2 regions of the Variovorax sp. P4_B11 genome follow, and region 1 is predicted to be linked to the other one. Evidence: predicted binding sites of a transcription regulator. Region 1 holds the regulator's gene; the other holds the start of a gene.
The links. The regulator FNR, encoded in region 1, switches genes on or off when oxygen is low (the NO sensors DNR and NnrR bind a similar motif). The targets are predictions, from matches to a motif close to TTGATNNNNATCAA.
Positions count from the first base shown of each region.

Region 2: AC1DYD_RS25845 (phytoene desaturase family protein) is a predicted target of FNR. The motif match lies at 2,405-2,418, and genes of this name have one in related genera.

Region 1 covers NZ_JBFUHO010000002.1:157,222-164,784, reverse strand. The annotation lists gene ccoP (cytochrome-c oxidase, cbb3-type subunit III) at 1-887, shown strand, start outside; gene ccoG (cytochrome c oxidase accessory protein CcoG) at 922-2,352, shown strand; gene AC1DYD_RS02935 (FixH family protein) at 2,376-2,654, shown strand; gene AC1DYD_RS02930 (hypothetical protein) at 2,659-2,904, shown strand; gene fnr (fumarate/nitrate reduction transcriptional regulator Fnr) at 2,885-3,601, opposite strand; gene hemN (oxygen-independent coproporphyrinogen III oxidase) at 3,726-5,141, shown strand; gene AC1DYD_RS02915 (sulfite exporter TauE/SafE family protein) at 5,293-6,006, shown strand; gene AC1DYD_RS02910 (bifunctional acetate--CoA ligase family protein/GNAT family N-acetyltransferase) at 6,029-7,563, opposite strand, start outside.
Region 2 covers NZ_JBFUHO010000034.1:46,724-54,286, forward strand. The annotation lists gene AC1DYD_RS25835 (SDR family oxidoreductase) at 1-87, shown strand, start outside; gene AC1DYD_RS25840 (NAD(P)H-dependent oxidoreductase) at 96-764, shown strand; gene AC1DYD_RS25845 (phytoene desaturase family protein) at 784-2,310, opposite strand; gene AC1DYD_RS25850 (pyridoxamine 5'-phosphate oxidase family protein) at 2,490-2,942, shown strand; gene AC1DYD_RS25855 (PfkB family carbohydrate kinase) at 3,239-3,505, shown strand; gene AC1DYD_RS25860 (hypothetical protein) at 3,502-3,933, shown strand; gene AC1DYD_RS25865 (SulP family inorganic anion transporter) at 4,082-5,713, shown strand; gene AC1DYD_RS25870 (SOS response-associated peptidase) at 5,862-6,617, opposite strand; gene AC1DYD_RS25875 (hypothetical protein) at 6,741-7,052, shown strand; gene AC1DYD_RS25880 (hypothetical protein) at 7,081-7,500, shown strand; gene AC1DYD_RS25885 (patatin-like phospholipase family protein) at 7,539-7,563, opposite strand, start outside.

The sequences.
Region 1 (7,563 bases):
ACTTCGTGACCGCCATCGCACTCGGCGGCATCCTGGCCTGCGCATTGCTGCTGTGGTGGACCGCGCGCTTCCGCGGCCCGGCCAGCACCGACAACACCACCGGCCACGTCTGGGACGAGGACCTGCGCGAGATGAACAACCCGCTGCCGCGCTGGTGGATGGGACTGTTCGTGCTGACCATCGTGTTCGGCATCGGCTACCTGGTGGTGTTCCCGGGCCTGGGCAGCTACCGCGGCACGCTGGCCTGGAGCACCCAGGGCGAATACGCGAAGGAGGTCGAGAAGGCCAATGCCGATTTGGCACCGGTCTACGCCGCCTACTCGGCCCAGCCGGTCGAGCGCCTGGCGACCGATCCCGGTGCCTTGGCGATCGGCGAGCGCCTGTTCCTCAACAACTGCGCGCAGTGCCACGGCTCGGATGCGCGCGGCAGCAAGGGCTTTCCGAACCTGACCGATGGCGACTGGCTGCACGGCGGCACGCCCGAGAAGATCCACGAGACCATCGCGCTCGGCCGCATCGGCGTGATGCCGCCGATGGCCGAAGCGGTCGGATCGACCGAGGACGTGAAGAACCTCGCCAACTACGTGCTGAGCCTGTCGGGCAGCCCGCACGACTCGGTGCGCGCCGGACTCGGCAAGAGCAAGTTCACGGCCTGCGCAGCCTGCCACGGCATCGGCGGCGTCGGCAACCCCGCGCTGGGTGCGCCGAACCTGGCCGACAAGATCTGGCTGCACGGCTACGGGCAGGAGGCGATCATCGCGATGATCAATGGCGGCAAGACCAATCAGATGCCGGCGCAGCAGGGCCGCCTGACCGAGGCGCAGATCCATGTGCTGACCGCCTACGTCTGGGGCCTGTCGAACAAGCCGGCCGCTGCGACGCAATGAAGCCGATGGACTGAGTTCCCCGATGAGCGCTTCCATGACCGAACCGACACCACAGAAGCCGCGCACCGTGATCCCGATCGCGGTGGCCGAGGAGAGCGTCGGACTCTACGCGGCCCACAAGAAGATCTATCCGCGCAGCGTCAGCGGCTATTTCGCTCGCTGGCGTTGGGCGCTGGTGTTCGCGACGCAGCTGGTGTTCTACGGACTGCCGTGGCTGGAGTGGGGCCAGCGCCAGGCCGTGCTGTTCGACCTCGGCGCTCGGCGCTTCTTCCTGTTCGGGCTGGTGCTCTATCCCCAGGACCTGATCTACCTGACCGGGCTGCTGGTGATCTCGGCCCTGTCGCTGTTCCTGTTCACCGCGGTGGCGGGCCGCCTGTGGTGCGGCTATGCCTGTCCGCAGACCGTCTACACCGAGATCTTCATGTGGGTCGAGGAGAAGATCGAAGGCAGCCGGATCGCGCGGATGCGACTCGACAGCGGCGACTTCTCGACCGAGAAGCTGGTCAAGAAGTGGTTCAAGCATGTGGTCTGGATCTCGATCGGGCTCTGGACCGGCTTCACCTTCGTCGGCTACTTCACGCCGATCCGCGAGCTGGCCATGGAGTTCCTGCAGACCCGCATGGGCTCCTGGGAAATCTTCTGGGTGCTGTTCTACGGCTTCGCGACCTACGGCAACGCCGGCTTCATGCGCGAGCAGGTGTGCAAGTACATGTGCCCCTACGCGCGCTTCCAGAGCGCGATGTTCGACCGCGACACGCTGATCGTCAGCTATGACACCGCGCGCGGAGAGCCGCGCGGCGTGCCGTCCAAGGCGCGGGCAGCCACGGCGCCGGCGCTCGGCCACTGCATCGACTGCAAGCTGTGCGTGCAGGTCTGTCCCACGGGGATCGATATCCGCCAGGGCCTGCAGTACGAATGCATCGGCTGCGGCCTCTGCGTGGACGCCTGCAACATCGTCATGGACAAGATGGAGACCCCGCGCGACCTGATCCGCTATGCCACCCAGAACGGCATGGCCGGACGCTGGACGCCGCAGCAGGTGCTGCGCCGCGTGCTGCGGCCGCGGGTGCTGATCTACACCACGATCCTGGCCGCCTTGAGCATCGGCCTGCTTGCCAGCCTGGTGACGCGCACGCCGCTCAAGGTCGACGTGGTGCGCGATCGCGCGTCGCTGGCGCGCATCGTCGAGGGCGGCCAGCTCGAGAATGTCTATCGTCTGCAGATCATGAATGCCACCGAGCAGGTGCAGCGCTATCGCATCGAGGCGAGCGGCCTCGAAGGGCTGCACGTGTCCTCGGAACCCGTGGTCGAGGTCGCGCCGGCGCAGTCGCGCTGGGTGGCGGTCCGGCTGCAGCTGCCCTATGGCGCGGCACCGGCCGGTTCGCACAAGGTGCACTTCGATGTCCGTGCGGAAGGCGGCCTGGGCAGCGTGTCCGAGAAGGCCGTGTTCCTGGTCCCGCGATGAATCCCCTGGCTTCCAAGGAGACGATGATGACCGACGAGAACGACGCGCTCCGCCCCTGTCCGCCCTGGTACCGCTTTCCGCTGGTGTGGATGGTGATCGGCGGGCCGGGCGTGGTGGTGATCGCGAGTTTCGCCACGCTGTGGCTGGCCCTGCGCACGCCCGATCCGGTGGTCGACGAGGACTACTACCGCAAGGGCGTGGAAATCAACCGCACGCTGCCCGACAAGAAGCTGATGCCGGCGGTGGCCGGTCGCAACCACGCGGTGACGCCGGGCGCCGACGTGCCGGGCCCGAGGCGCTGAGGCCATGCGAGCGCAGCGCTGGATGTGGATTCTCTGGCCGGCCTTCCTGCTGGCTTGCGCGCTCGAGGTGCTGGTGTTCGCGCTGGTCGACCCGGGCGACCTGCACTGGCGCGGCGAGACGCTCGGGGCCTCGCGGCAGGCCGTCTACACGGTCGGCTTCTTCGCCTTCTGGCTGCTGGCCGTGGGGTCGGGCGCGCTGACGCTGATGCTGACCCGTCCGGCGCGGGAGATCAACAACCTGGCGGATTGACGATGTGCCGGAGTGCTTCGGGGTCGAGGATGCGCACGTTGCGCTGCTCGACCTCGACGATGCCGTCGGCCGCGAATTTCGACAGCGTCCGGCTCACGGTCTCGAGCTTGAGCCCGAGATAGCTGCCGATCTCCTCGCGGGTCATGCGCAGCACCAGCTCGGAGCGCGAGAAGCCGCGCGCATGCAGCCGCTGCACCAGGTTCAGCAGGAAGGCCGCCAGCCGCTCCTCGGCCCGCATGCTGCCGAGCAGCAGCATCACGCCGTGCTCGCGCACGATCTCGCGGCTCATGATCTGGTGCACGTGGCGCTGCAGCGCCGTGACCTCGCGCGACAGCTCCTCGATGCGGTCGAAGGGCATCACGCAGACCTCGGAATCCTCCAGCGCCACGGCGTCGCAGGTGTGCTGGTCGTTGACGATGCCGTCCAGCCCGATGATCTCGCCGGCCATCTGGAAACCCGTGACCTGGTCGCGCCCATCCTCGCTGGTGACCCGAGTCTTGAAGACGCCGGTGCGGATCGCATAGAGCGAAGTGAAGGGTTCGCCGTTGCGGAACAGGGTCTCGCGCCGCTTGACCTTGCGTCGCGTGGCGACGATATCGTCGATGCGCTGCAGCTCACCGGGCGCCAGGCCCACTGGCATGCAGAGTTCGCGCAGGTTGCAGTTGGAACAGGCGACCTTGATATTTTCTGGTTTCATTGATGCAGTCGAGGTCATGCGGGGATTCTCCGATGGGGGCTGGGCCGGATGCTTGACCCAGGTCAAGATTAGCGGGTCGCGACAGCGGCATAGTGACACACCAAAGCCCTTGCCGCCGTCCGCGATGCTCATTGCCTCCGCTCCCGTTCTCACACCGTCCGTTCCGGTGCCCACGCCGGCCGTGCTGCAGGAATTCGACGTGGCAGGGCCGCGCTACACCTCCTATCCGACAGCGGACCGCTTCGTCGACGCCTTCACGGCCGAGGACTATGCGCAGACGCTCGAGCAGCGCGGCGGGGCCGGCGCCAGCGCCCGGGCGCTGTCGCTGTACGTGCACATCCCGTTCTGCGAATCGCTCTGCTACTACTGCGCTTGCAACAAGATCGTGACCAAGCACAAGAGCAAGGGCCGCGAGTACCTGGACTACCTGGCCCGCGAGATCTCGCTGCAGGTCGAGAAGCTCGGCCGCGGTGCAGTCGTTCGCCAGCTCCACCTCGGCGGCGGCACGCCCACCTTTCTCGACGACGCCTCCCTGCGCCAGCTCATGGCCATGCTCCGCGATGCCTTCACGCTGTCGCCCGACGGCGAGCATTCGATCGAGATCGATCCGCGCACCGTCGACCGCGAGCGCCTCGTGACGCTGGCCGCGCTGGGCTTCAACCGGCTCAGCTTCGGCGTCCAGGACTTCGACCCCGACGTGCAGAAGGCGGTGCACCGGATCCAGCCCGCCGAACAGGTCTTCGACCTGATGGCCACCGCCCGCGGGCTGGAATTCGATTCGGTCAACGTCGACCTGATCTACGGGTTGCCGCGCCAGAGCGCCGCGTCCTTCGACCGCACGCTGGCGCAGGTCTGCGCGCTGCGGCCCGATCGCATCGCGCTCTACGCCTACGCCCACCTGCCCGAGCGCTTCAAGGCGCAGCGCCGCATCGCCACCGAGACCCTGCCCGACGCGGCGACCAAGGTCGAGATGCTGTCGCGCTCGATCGCCGCGCTCACCGCGGCCGGCTATGTCTACATCGGCATGGACCATTTCGCGCTGCCCGGCGACGCCCTGGCCGTGGCCAAGCGTCAGGGTCGGCTGCACCGCAACTTCCAGGGCTACAGCACGCAGCCGGATTGCGACCTGGTGGCCCTCGGCGTGTCGGCGATCGGCCGCATCGGCGCCACCTACAGCCAGAACGCCAAGACGCTCGAGGAGTACTACGACCTGCTCGACCAGGGGCGGCTGCCGGTGGTGCGCGGCCTGGCACTGACGCGCGACGACGTGCTGCGGCGGTCCGTGATCATGGCGATCATGTGCCAGGGGCGGGTCGACTTCGAAACCATCGGTGCGGCGCACCTGGTCGATTTTGCGCAGTGCTTCGCCGCCGAACTCGAAGCGCTCGAGCCGCTCGAGGCGCAGGGGCTGGTGCTGCTGAGCGACCGCCACATCGAGGTCACGCCGCTCGGCTGGTTCTTCGTGCGCGCGATCGCCATGGTGTTCGACCGCTACCTGCAGGCCGACCGCAACCGGACGCGCTTCTCGCGCATCGTCTGAAGTGAAGCCCACCCCCGATAGCGCCTGCGGCGCCCCCCTCGAGGGGGCGATACCAGCGGCCCGGCAAAGCCGGTTCCGCGGTATCCCTGGCATTGGGCTGCGCCGGTTTCATGCGTTGTGGGTGGCGCGCAGCGCCATGGACAACTGAGCCATGCAGGCGGCGCTGCTGGCCTCCGCGCTGGTGATGGGGCTGGTGGGCGGCCCGCACTGCGTCGCGATGTGCGGTGCCGCCTGCGCGGGCGTGGTCCGCCTGGTGCGGGCGCCGGTCGGCGGCGGCGCCGCCGTGCTGGCGCCCTCGGCCCGTTCGCTGCCGGCGGGGATGCTGTTTCACGCCGGGCGCGTGGCGGGCTATGCGGCTGCCGGGGCAGCGGCTGCCGCCATGGTGCAGGGCCTGGCGCTGGCGGGCGGGCAGCTGAGCGCGCTGCGCCCGGCCTGGATGCTGCTGCATGTTTTCGTCTTCGCCTGGGGCCTTCTGCTCGCCGCCTCGGGCCGGCAACCGGCGTGGGCGCATCGTTTCGGACGATGGGCCGCGGCACGGCTGCGGCCCATGACCCGCAGCCCCTTCGGCGTGCTGGCGGCCGGTGCATTGTGGGTCGCGATGCCCTGCGGCCTCCTGTACTCGGCGCTGATGCTGGCGGCCCTGAGCAACGGCGTGCTCGAGGGCGCGGCCGTCATGGCGTCGTTCGCGGCTGGCAGTGCCGTGTCGCTGCTGCTGGCGCCGTGGCTGTTCGAGCGTCTGCGTTCGGGGGGCGGCCGGATGTCGCAGCAGTGGGGCACGCGTCTGGCGGGCGTGTTGCTCGCCGCGGTGGCCCTGCAGGCGCTCCGGATGGATCTCGCGCAGCAGATCGAGATCTGGTGCCGCTGAGCTTCGCCTTCTTCGCGGCGCCTCAGGCGCCGGGCGCGGGCTCGTCCAGATTCATGACCACGTGGAACACGTCGGACGATTCTTCCTCGCTGGGCGCGCGCACGAAGCCCAGGGCACGCGACAGCTTCAGCATCCGGGTGTTCTCGCGCAGGATCAGCCCGGCCAGGCGCCGGGTGCCGCGGCTGCGCGCATGGGCGATCAGCTGCTCGAACAGCAGCCTGCCGAGCCCGCCGCCCTTGAGGTCCGAGCGCACGACCAGCGCGAATTCGGCCTCCACGTTGTCGGGGTCGCAGATGGTGCGGGCCACGCCCAGCGTTTCCGGCAGGCCGTCGTCGCCGATGGATTCGGCGATGAAGGCCATCTCGCGGTCGTAGTCGATCTGGGTCAGGCGGGCGAGTTCGCTGCGCGGCAACTCGCTGCGGGCCTGGAACAGCCGCATGCGGATGTCCTCCGGATCGAGCTTCGCCAGGAAGCGCAGGTGCTGCGCCTCGTCCTCGGGCCGGATCGGGCGGAGGACGAGGGTGCGGCCGTTCCATGCGATCGTCCGGACCCATTGCGTCGGATAGGGCCGGATCGCAAAGCGGGCGGCACCGGCGACCGGCGCGGCCGCCACCCGCAGCCGCGCATCGAGCGCCAGCGCGCCGTGCTCGTCGACCCACAGCGGATTGATGTCGAGCTCGGCCAGCTGCGGCAGGTCGGCCAGCATCTGCGACACCGCGATCAGGACATCGTGCAGCGCGTCGAGGTCGGCCGGCGGGTGGTCGCGGTAGCCGGCCAGCAGCCGCGACACCCGGGTGCGCGAGAGCAGCTCGCGCGCCAGGCTGCGGTTGAGCGGCGGCAGGGCGACGGCGACGTCGGCCGTCACCTCCACGGCGATGCCGCCGCCGCCGCAGAGCACCACGGGGCCGAAGACCTCGTCGATGCTGGCGCCGACGATCACTTCCTGCGCATGCGGCCGGTGCACCATGGGCTGCACCGTGAAGCCGTCGATGCGGGCACCGGGCTGCGCGCTTTCGACCGCCTGCCGCATCTCGATCGCGGCGCGTTCGAGCGCCGCCGCATCGCGCAGGTCCAGCCGGACGCCGCCGACGTCCGTCTTGTGCGCGACGTCGCGCGAGACGATCTTGAGCACCACCGGATAGCCGAGCTCGCGGGCCGCCTCCAGCAGGCCCTCGCCCGACGCCGGGACGATCTGGGTGCGCACCACCGGCACGCCGTAGGCCTGCAGCACCGCCTTGGCCTCATGCTCGCCGAGCCATTCGCGGCCGTCGGCGGCCGCGGCTTCCAGCAGCCGCCGTGCCGCCGGCACGTCGGGCGCCGGGTTCTCGCTCGCGCTGGGCGCTTCCATCAGGAGCGCCTGGTTGCGGCGGTAGGTCTGCAGCATCCCGAAGGCCCGGACGGCGTCCTCGGGCGTCGGGTAGTCGGGAACGCCGGCGGCATCGAACAGCCGGCGCGCCGGGTCCATCTCGGCATCGCCGAGCCAGCAGCCCATCAGGCGCGGGTTGCCGCTGCGCAGCAGCGGCGCGCAGGCGCGCGCGACGTCCTCGCCGTGCAGCG
Region 2 (7,563 bases), on a different contig from region 1:
GCCCAATGCGTGGAAATGCTGGTGAGCAACACCTTCGCCACGGGCGTGCTGCTGGACATCGACGGCGGCGCCCGCACCCCGCTGTGAGCACCCGCATGAACGTCCTGCTCGTCCTGGCCCACCCCGAACGCCGCAGCTTCAACGGTGCGATGTTCGACACGGCGCAGACCGCCTTGCAAGCAGCAGGCCACATGGTCGTCACCAGCGATCTCTACCGCATGGGCTTCGACCCGCTCTCCAGTCGGCGCAACTTCGTCAGCGTCAAGGACGCGGACTACCTCAAGCTGCAAGCCGAGGAGATGTGGGCCAGCGAGATCGGTGGCTTCGCGCCGGATGTTAAGGCCGAGATCGAAAAGATCGAGGCCGCGGATCTGATGATCTGGCAGTTCCCGCTGTGGTGGTTCGGCATGCCGGCCATCCTCAAGGGCTGGGTGGACCGCGGGTTCGCCATGGGCCGCACCTACGGCAATGGCCATATCTACGAAACCGGCAAGTTCAAGGGAAAGCGCGCCCTGCTCTCGCTCACTACCGGCGGTCCTGAGGCTGCTTACCTGAAAGACGGCTTCAATGGCGACCTGAACGCCATGCTCAAGCCCATGCAGCGCGGCATGCTGAACTTCTTAGGCTTCTCGGTGCTGCGGCCGCAGGTGGTCTATGGGCCAGTGCGGGTGGACGATTCGCAGCGGCAGGCCTGGCTGGCGCAGTGGGCGCAGCGTCTGCGTGTCATCGAAAGCGAACAAGTTATCGAAGTCGGCCGGTACTGAGCCTTATGGAAGTTCCTCTTCATCGGCCCAGGCTGGCCCACAGCGCCGGCTCCAGCGAAGCGGCGGCGAGCAAGCCGCCCATGAAGGCGCCGGGCACGCCAGGGCTGACCACGTCCTGCCCGGCCAGCAACAAGCCCGGCAGCGGCGTGCGCACATGCAAGGCCGGGCTGGTCAGGCGCTCGGCGCTCATCTCGATGCCATACATGGCGCCGTCCGGCGAACGCACGTACCGCCGCTGCGTGAGCGGGGTCGACAACTCATGGAAGCGAAGCATCGGCCCGAGAGCCGGGAAATGGCGCAGGAACTGCGCCAGCAGCCTGCGCTCGATACGGGCCTTCAGTGCGAGGTAGTCCTCCGGCCGCTCGCTGTCCGGCTGCGCCAGCCAGGGCGCGAACACGCGCGGATCGACCATGGCCACCACTTCGGCCGTCGGCTTGCCCTGGCTTTCCGGGTCCTTGAGCGATGGGAAGGCCACGAAAATGCCCGGCGCGTCCTCGTCGGCCGGCCGCTGCCAAGGGCTGCCGATGTCGTCGCTCTCGAAGATCCAATGGTTGGCGCTGCTCGCACCGGCCGCTGCCAGATCGCCCTCCAGCCCGACGAACAGCGAGACACAGGACAGCCCCGGGGTCAGCGCATGAATGGTCTGTTGCCAGTCAGCGGCCAAATCGGGCGGGAGGCAGGCCGCGGTGTTGCCCACGCCCATGGCGGAAATCAGTCGCGGGCTCGACTCGACATGTTGCTCGCCGTCCAGCGCATAGGCCACGCCAATGACGCGCCCGCCCTCGGTGAGGATGCGCTGCACAACGCAGCCCAGCCGCAACTCCCCGCCGGCGGCCTCGATCACCGGCAGCAGGCATTGGGCGAAACGGGCCGGACCACCCACCGGATAGTAGGCCCCGCCGTTGTAGGCGCCGGTGACCAGGGCATGCATCGCGAAGGGCGCCAGCGCCGGTGGTGCGCCGTAGTCGGGCCAGCGCCCGCCCAGCACTGCCTGCAGCGCCGGGTCGGAAATCAGCGCAAGCTCGTCGGCCAGCGTACGCCGCGTCCAGTGCTCGGCATCGGCTCCGCGCGAAAGGCTCAGGGCCCACGCCATCCAGTGCGGCATCGCGTGCGAGGCGAACAGTGCCATGGCGCTGCGACGCGCCGCGTCGCAGGATTCGAACCAATGTCCGATGGCGCTCTCTTGCTGCGGGAAGCGCGCAATGAGCGCATCGTGGTAGGCCGATTCCGGGTGCGGGATGCCGAATTCGAAGCCGGGCAAACGGACGATGTCGTACGGGTTGGCGCAGGGCGTGAAGCGCAGCGTGTTGTTGGTCAGCCAGGCGAGCAAGCGACCGAATTGGCCATCTGGCCCAGGCATGGGGCCGACGCCGCCGATGTAGTGCACGCCGGGCGAGAAGGTCCAATCCTGGCGCCGGAAGTTCTGAGTCAGGCCGCCGGCCACGCTGTGCTGTTCCAGCACCAGCACCTTGCGCTGTCGCTTGGCCAGCGCCGCAGCGGCGGCCAAGCCGCCGATGCCCGAACCGATCACGATGGCGTCCCACATAGGGCCTCCCGCTGCCACTGGGGTGGCACAGGCACACAGCATTGCGCGGCCGCGCGACAAGCGTTTGACCCACCGCAAAGCAGGTGCTCAGGCGTTGATCGCAATCAAGGCCGCGCGGCCGCACCATCCCAGAATATCCGTTTTGAACGCTCCTCTCTTGACGCTCGTGGAGGTGATACATGGACGACGAAATCAGACGGAAAATCCTGGCGCTGTTGGATCAACATCGAATCATGACAGTCGCGACGCTGCGTCCGGATGGCTGGCCGCAGGCAACGACCGTCGGCTATGTGAACGAAGGCCTGACCCTGTACTTTCTCTGCGGGTTGGACAGTCAGAAGGCAAGAAACCTGGCGCGAGATGACCGACTCTCGCTGACGATCGATCACGACACGGCGGATTTGATGGCGATCACCGGCGTGTCGATGGCCGCTCGTGCGCGAGCGGTGGATGATCGGGCAGAAGCGGAGAAAGTCCTGCGCATGCTGCCGCTGAAATACCCCGACGCTGGGCCTCTGCCGATGAAGATGCCGGGCCCGGACGAGGTCCGCCTGTTCCGCGTTACACCCACGGTCATTTCCGTTCTCGATTACTCGAAGGGCTTCGGACACACGGATCTCGTCGTTTGTTGATTGTGGCATGTCGGCCAAGAAGTGCGACGCAAGAGCTAATTGGTCATTCGCAAGGAAGCTCGGAGGTTGATGCCTCGTTCCAGGTCAGAGCACGACGGCGTTTTCGTAGGACTCATCATCAACGTGGGGGAAGGATTTATTGTCCAGTTCCCAACTCCATTGGCGCGGACCAGCGCGATCGACGGCCAGGTCATCGATACCGCGGGCAACGTGGTCTCGTCGACCTGCGTCACGACCTGCTGCGCCGTCGCGGACCCTCCCAGGTGATTCTGACGCTGGGAAGCCAGGGCGCTCTCGTGGCAGGCGCCGATGCTTGCCGCCACTTCCCGGCACTGTCCGTGCGGGCAGTCGACACCACCGCCGCGGGAGACACCTTCATCGGCGCGCTCTGCGCCGCCCTTGCCAAAGGCGAAGCCCTCGACGCCGGCGTAGCGCTCGGCATCCAGGCCGCCGCGGTCTGCGTGACAAGAGCGGGAGCGCAGATCTCCATGCCCCATCGAGAGGATCTTGCCGCAATGCCGCCGGTGCGGTTCGCACCCCTCCACGCAGCTGTCCCCCCATGAACGCATCCGGATTTCGCAACGCACCCGAGCTTCAACCCTCGTCCGGACAGCCTACCTCTTTCGTCCAGGCCGCAAGCGCGGCAAGCCCGATTGAAGTAAAAAGCGATTTCCTCGAAGGCTTCCAATGGAAGGAGGGTCTGATGTTCAGCATTTTTCAGCCCAGTCGAAACGGCCACCTGCGGCGCGTCATGACATTGCTCGAAGAGGCGCATATGGCGCGCATCGAGCACCAGGCCGCCGCCGAGCACCATGGCGCGCTGGCCCGCATGTACGCGGAGCGCGCGAAGAGACTCGAACGGGAGGTCTACGGCACGTCGGCCTTGCCTTCGGGAGAAAACGGCGCGCATCAGAAGTCGGCGGATGACAAGCAGGTCGTCTATGCGCTCGACGCCAACCGCCGGCTCGACGGCCAGGCAAAGACCTCCTAGGAAGTCGTCGCCGGGGCGATGCCCATTTGCCCTGTCGACGGGGGTCGAACGCGGCCCACGCCTTGCGCTGGATCAGGGCCTCACCGGACCCCGTTGGGTTGAATGAGGCCGCAGGGGAGTTCGTTCGCTCAGCGAGGAGTCCACCACCATGAGCTTGCCGGACCCGCCGGCACTGCGCCTCGACGTGATCGCCGGCATCACCGCGGCCGCGGTGGTCCTGCCCAAGGCCATGGCCTACGCGACGGTGGCCGGACTGCCGGTCGCCGTGGGTCTCTATACGGCCTTCATTCCGATGGCGGTCTACGCACTGCTCGGCTCGTCGCGCGTGCTGAGCGTCAGCTCCACGGCCACCCTGGGGATCCTGACCGCGACGCAGCTCGGTCTGGTGGTGCCGGACGGCGACCCCGCGAAGCTCCTGACGGCCACTGCCACCTTGACCGCGCTGGTCGGCGTGATGCTGATCCTGGCGCGGCTGATGCGGCTCGGGTTCGTCGCCAATTTCATCTCCACGCCGGTTCTCACGGGCTTCAAGGCAGGGGTCGGACTCGTGATCGTGCTGGACCAGGTGCCGAAACTCCTTGGCATCCACATCACCAAGCAAGGATTCTTCGCCGATGTCCTGAGCGTCTTGCACCATGTTCCCGAAACTTCGCTCCTCACCGTTGCATTGGCCGTGGCGACATTCGCAGTGCTGATCGGCATGGAGCGGCTGTGGCCTCATTCACCGGCCCCGCTGGTCGCGGTCGGCGGCGGCATTGCCGCGTCGTGGTTCTTCGGCCTGAAGGCGCTCGGGGTCTCGACGGTCGGCCTGATCCCGCAGGGATTCCCTTCCCTGACGCTGCCGGACATCGCCCTGGTCGAGCAATTGCTGCCGGGCGCTCTCGGCATCGCGCTGATGAGCTTCACCGAAACGATCGCGGCAGGCCGCGCCTTTGCCCACCCGGACGAACCTCCGATCGATGCGAACCGCGAGTTGGTCGCCACCGGGGCGGCCAACCTGCTCGGCGCCCTGTTCGGTTCGATGCCGGCTGGAGGCGGCACCTCGCAGACGGCGGTCGTGCGCGCCGTGGGCGGGCGGTCGCAGAAGGCCTCGCTGGTCACCGCGGGCGCGGCCTTGGCGACGATGCTGCTGCTGGCGCCCCTGCTCGGCCTGATGCCGTATGCAACGCTGGCAGCGGTCGTCATCACCTACTCGATCGGGTTGATCGACCCGGCGGAGTTCCGGGCCATTCGCAATGTCCGGAACATGGAGTTTCGCTGGGCGCTGATCGCCTGTGCCGGCGTTCTCGTGTTCGGCACGCTGAAAGGCATCGTGGTGGCCATCATCGTGTCGCTCATCGGGCTCGGCGTCCAGACCGCCCACCCGCGCGTGTCGGTCATCGGGCGCAAGCGGGGCACCAACGTGCTCCGGCCACTGTCGCCCGAGCACCCCGACGACGAGACCTTCGAGGGCCTGCTGATACTGCGGCCCGAGGGGCGCCTGTACTTCCTCAATGCCCAGTACGTGGCGGACCAGGTCCACGCATTGGTCGAACAGCACCGGCCGCGCGTGCTGGCGCTGGACCTGAGCCGCGTGACCGACATCGAGTATTCGGCGCTGCAAGCGCTGACGGCGAGCGGCGAGCAGGCAATGGCACGCAACGCCGAGGTCTGGCTGGTGGGCCTGAACCCCGGCGTCCTCGACATCGTGCGCCGCGGCGGATTGGACCAGCAACTCGGCCGTGAGCGCCTGCTGATCGACGCCGGCGTGGCGATCGAGCGCCACCAGGCGTTGCAGTGATCGGAGGGGCGTGCCCTGTGGGACCTCCTGGGGCGTGAACGGTCCGCCCGTGGCGGTCGCCATGTCCCAAGACCTGACCCGCGTCGGCATCGAGAGCTCCATCGTCGTGCGCGCCAGCGCCTGTGCCACGTCGGCGATGCGACGGCCCTCAGAAGAGGGACGGCTGCGGCGGATCCGACTTGGCACGGGCCGGCTTGGGCTTCGGCTCTTTCGCCGGGGGCGGTTCCGGCGCCATGACCAGGCGATCGGCCGGATACGGGTTCATGAAGTCCATGGACCGCTCTGGCGGCGAATCGAGCCACTCTTCGTACCGCGCCTCGGGCAGGATCACCACCATGCGCTTGTCCTGCTGCTCGGGCGGGCGCTTCGAGTCCGGCCGATGCATGAGCTTGAACAGCGGGTGCTCGTCGGCATTGATCGTGAGCATCGTGAAGCTCAGCGCCCACTCCCCCGTTTCGGGGTTCTTCCAGGGCGACCACAGGCCGGCCACTCCGAGCGTCTCGTCGTTCGCCGCGGTGAACCGCGTGGGAACGCAGCTGCCCGTGCGCCAGTCCGGTTCATAGATGGCTTCGCAGGGCACGATGCAGTGCCGCGCCTTGGCCCAGGCGCTCTTGAAGCTGGCCAGCTCGCGGACGGTCTCGGTGCGCGCGTTGTAGGTCTGGAGGCCATACCTGACCGCCTTGGCGAAGCCGGGGAGCAGGCCGAAATGCCCTTCGACGAGTTCGAAGCCCGGCACGGCCTCGTCGCCCGACTCGCGCTCCGGCGGCCGGCGAATGATCGGCGCCCTCTGCGTCGGGTAGATGTGCAATCCGCCCGGTGGCGGTTCCCAGCCGGGCGGCAGCTTGATGCCGAAGTGCTTTTCGATCTGCTTGCGACGCTTCTCGGCTTGGTAGTGGCTGCACATCGGCGTATTGTGCTGGAGATCAGCCCGGCGGAATCCGCAGTGGCCCGGCATGGACGCTCCCTGAAGCCGGACGCCGACAGCCGCCGCGGCCCTACTGAACTCTTCCATCCATGGAGGTCGCAAATGGCACAGCATGCAATTACCGCTGTTCACTACAGCGGCGGCACGATTGATCTCGTGGCCATTCATCCGGTTGCCGAAAAGGAGTTCGGTTCGAAGGAGTTGACGCTCGGCGCGGCGCAACGCATCAGCATCGGCGAATGCACCAGCCTCATTGCTGCCGGCGAGGAGGTCTGTCTTGCGCGGCGCACCGAAAGCCATGCCTGGGAGGTCATCTGCGACGTCGAGCTCTTGCCGGACGGGAAAGGCATCACCGGCGTCGACATTGTCGACCGGCCGAACGATGCCTTGCGGAGCCTTCCCGTGTGGGACTAGCGCCCGGCGCATTGACGAGGTCCGGGTGATGCCGCATCCATGGAAGCGTCGTTTCATCCTGTTCGTCCGGCGCTTCTGGCAGCCGACCAGCGCCTGCATGACCTGCATGCCCGGAAGCCTCGGGAACATCCTGAGCATCCCGCACTGGGCGCTCGCGTTGCAGACCGGCCTGTTCACCGGCATTCTCGCGGTGCTCCTGACCTTCACGCCGGCCGCGAAGCTCTACGCGAATCGCTATGGCAACGCGCTGGTCGTCGGCATCCTGACGATGGTCGGCGACTCCTTCTCGCATCCGGGTCACTACGGCATCCCTCGCCTGGAGGCCGTGGTGACGGGAATCGTCTCCGGCATGCTCACGCTTGCCGGCTCGTTTCTGTTCGAAGACCGCGCCCGGAGGCTGCGAGCGCTATGGGCGCGGCTGCGCGGGCGCGGACAGCAAGCTCGCTGAGCGACCGGCGAGCTTTCCGCCGCGTCGTTCTCGCCGCCCTATGGCGCGCCCGGCCCGCCCACG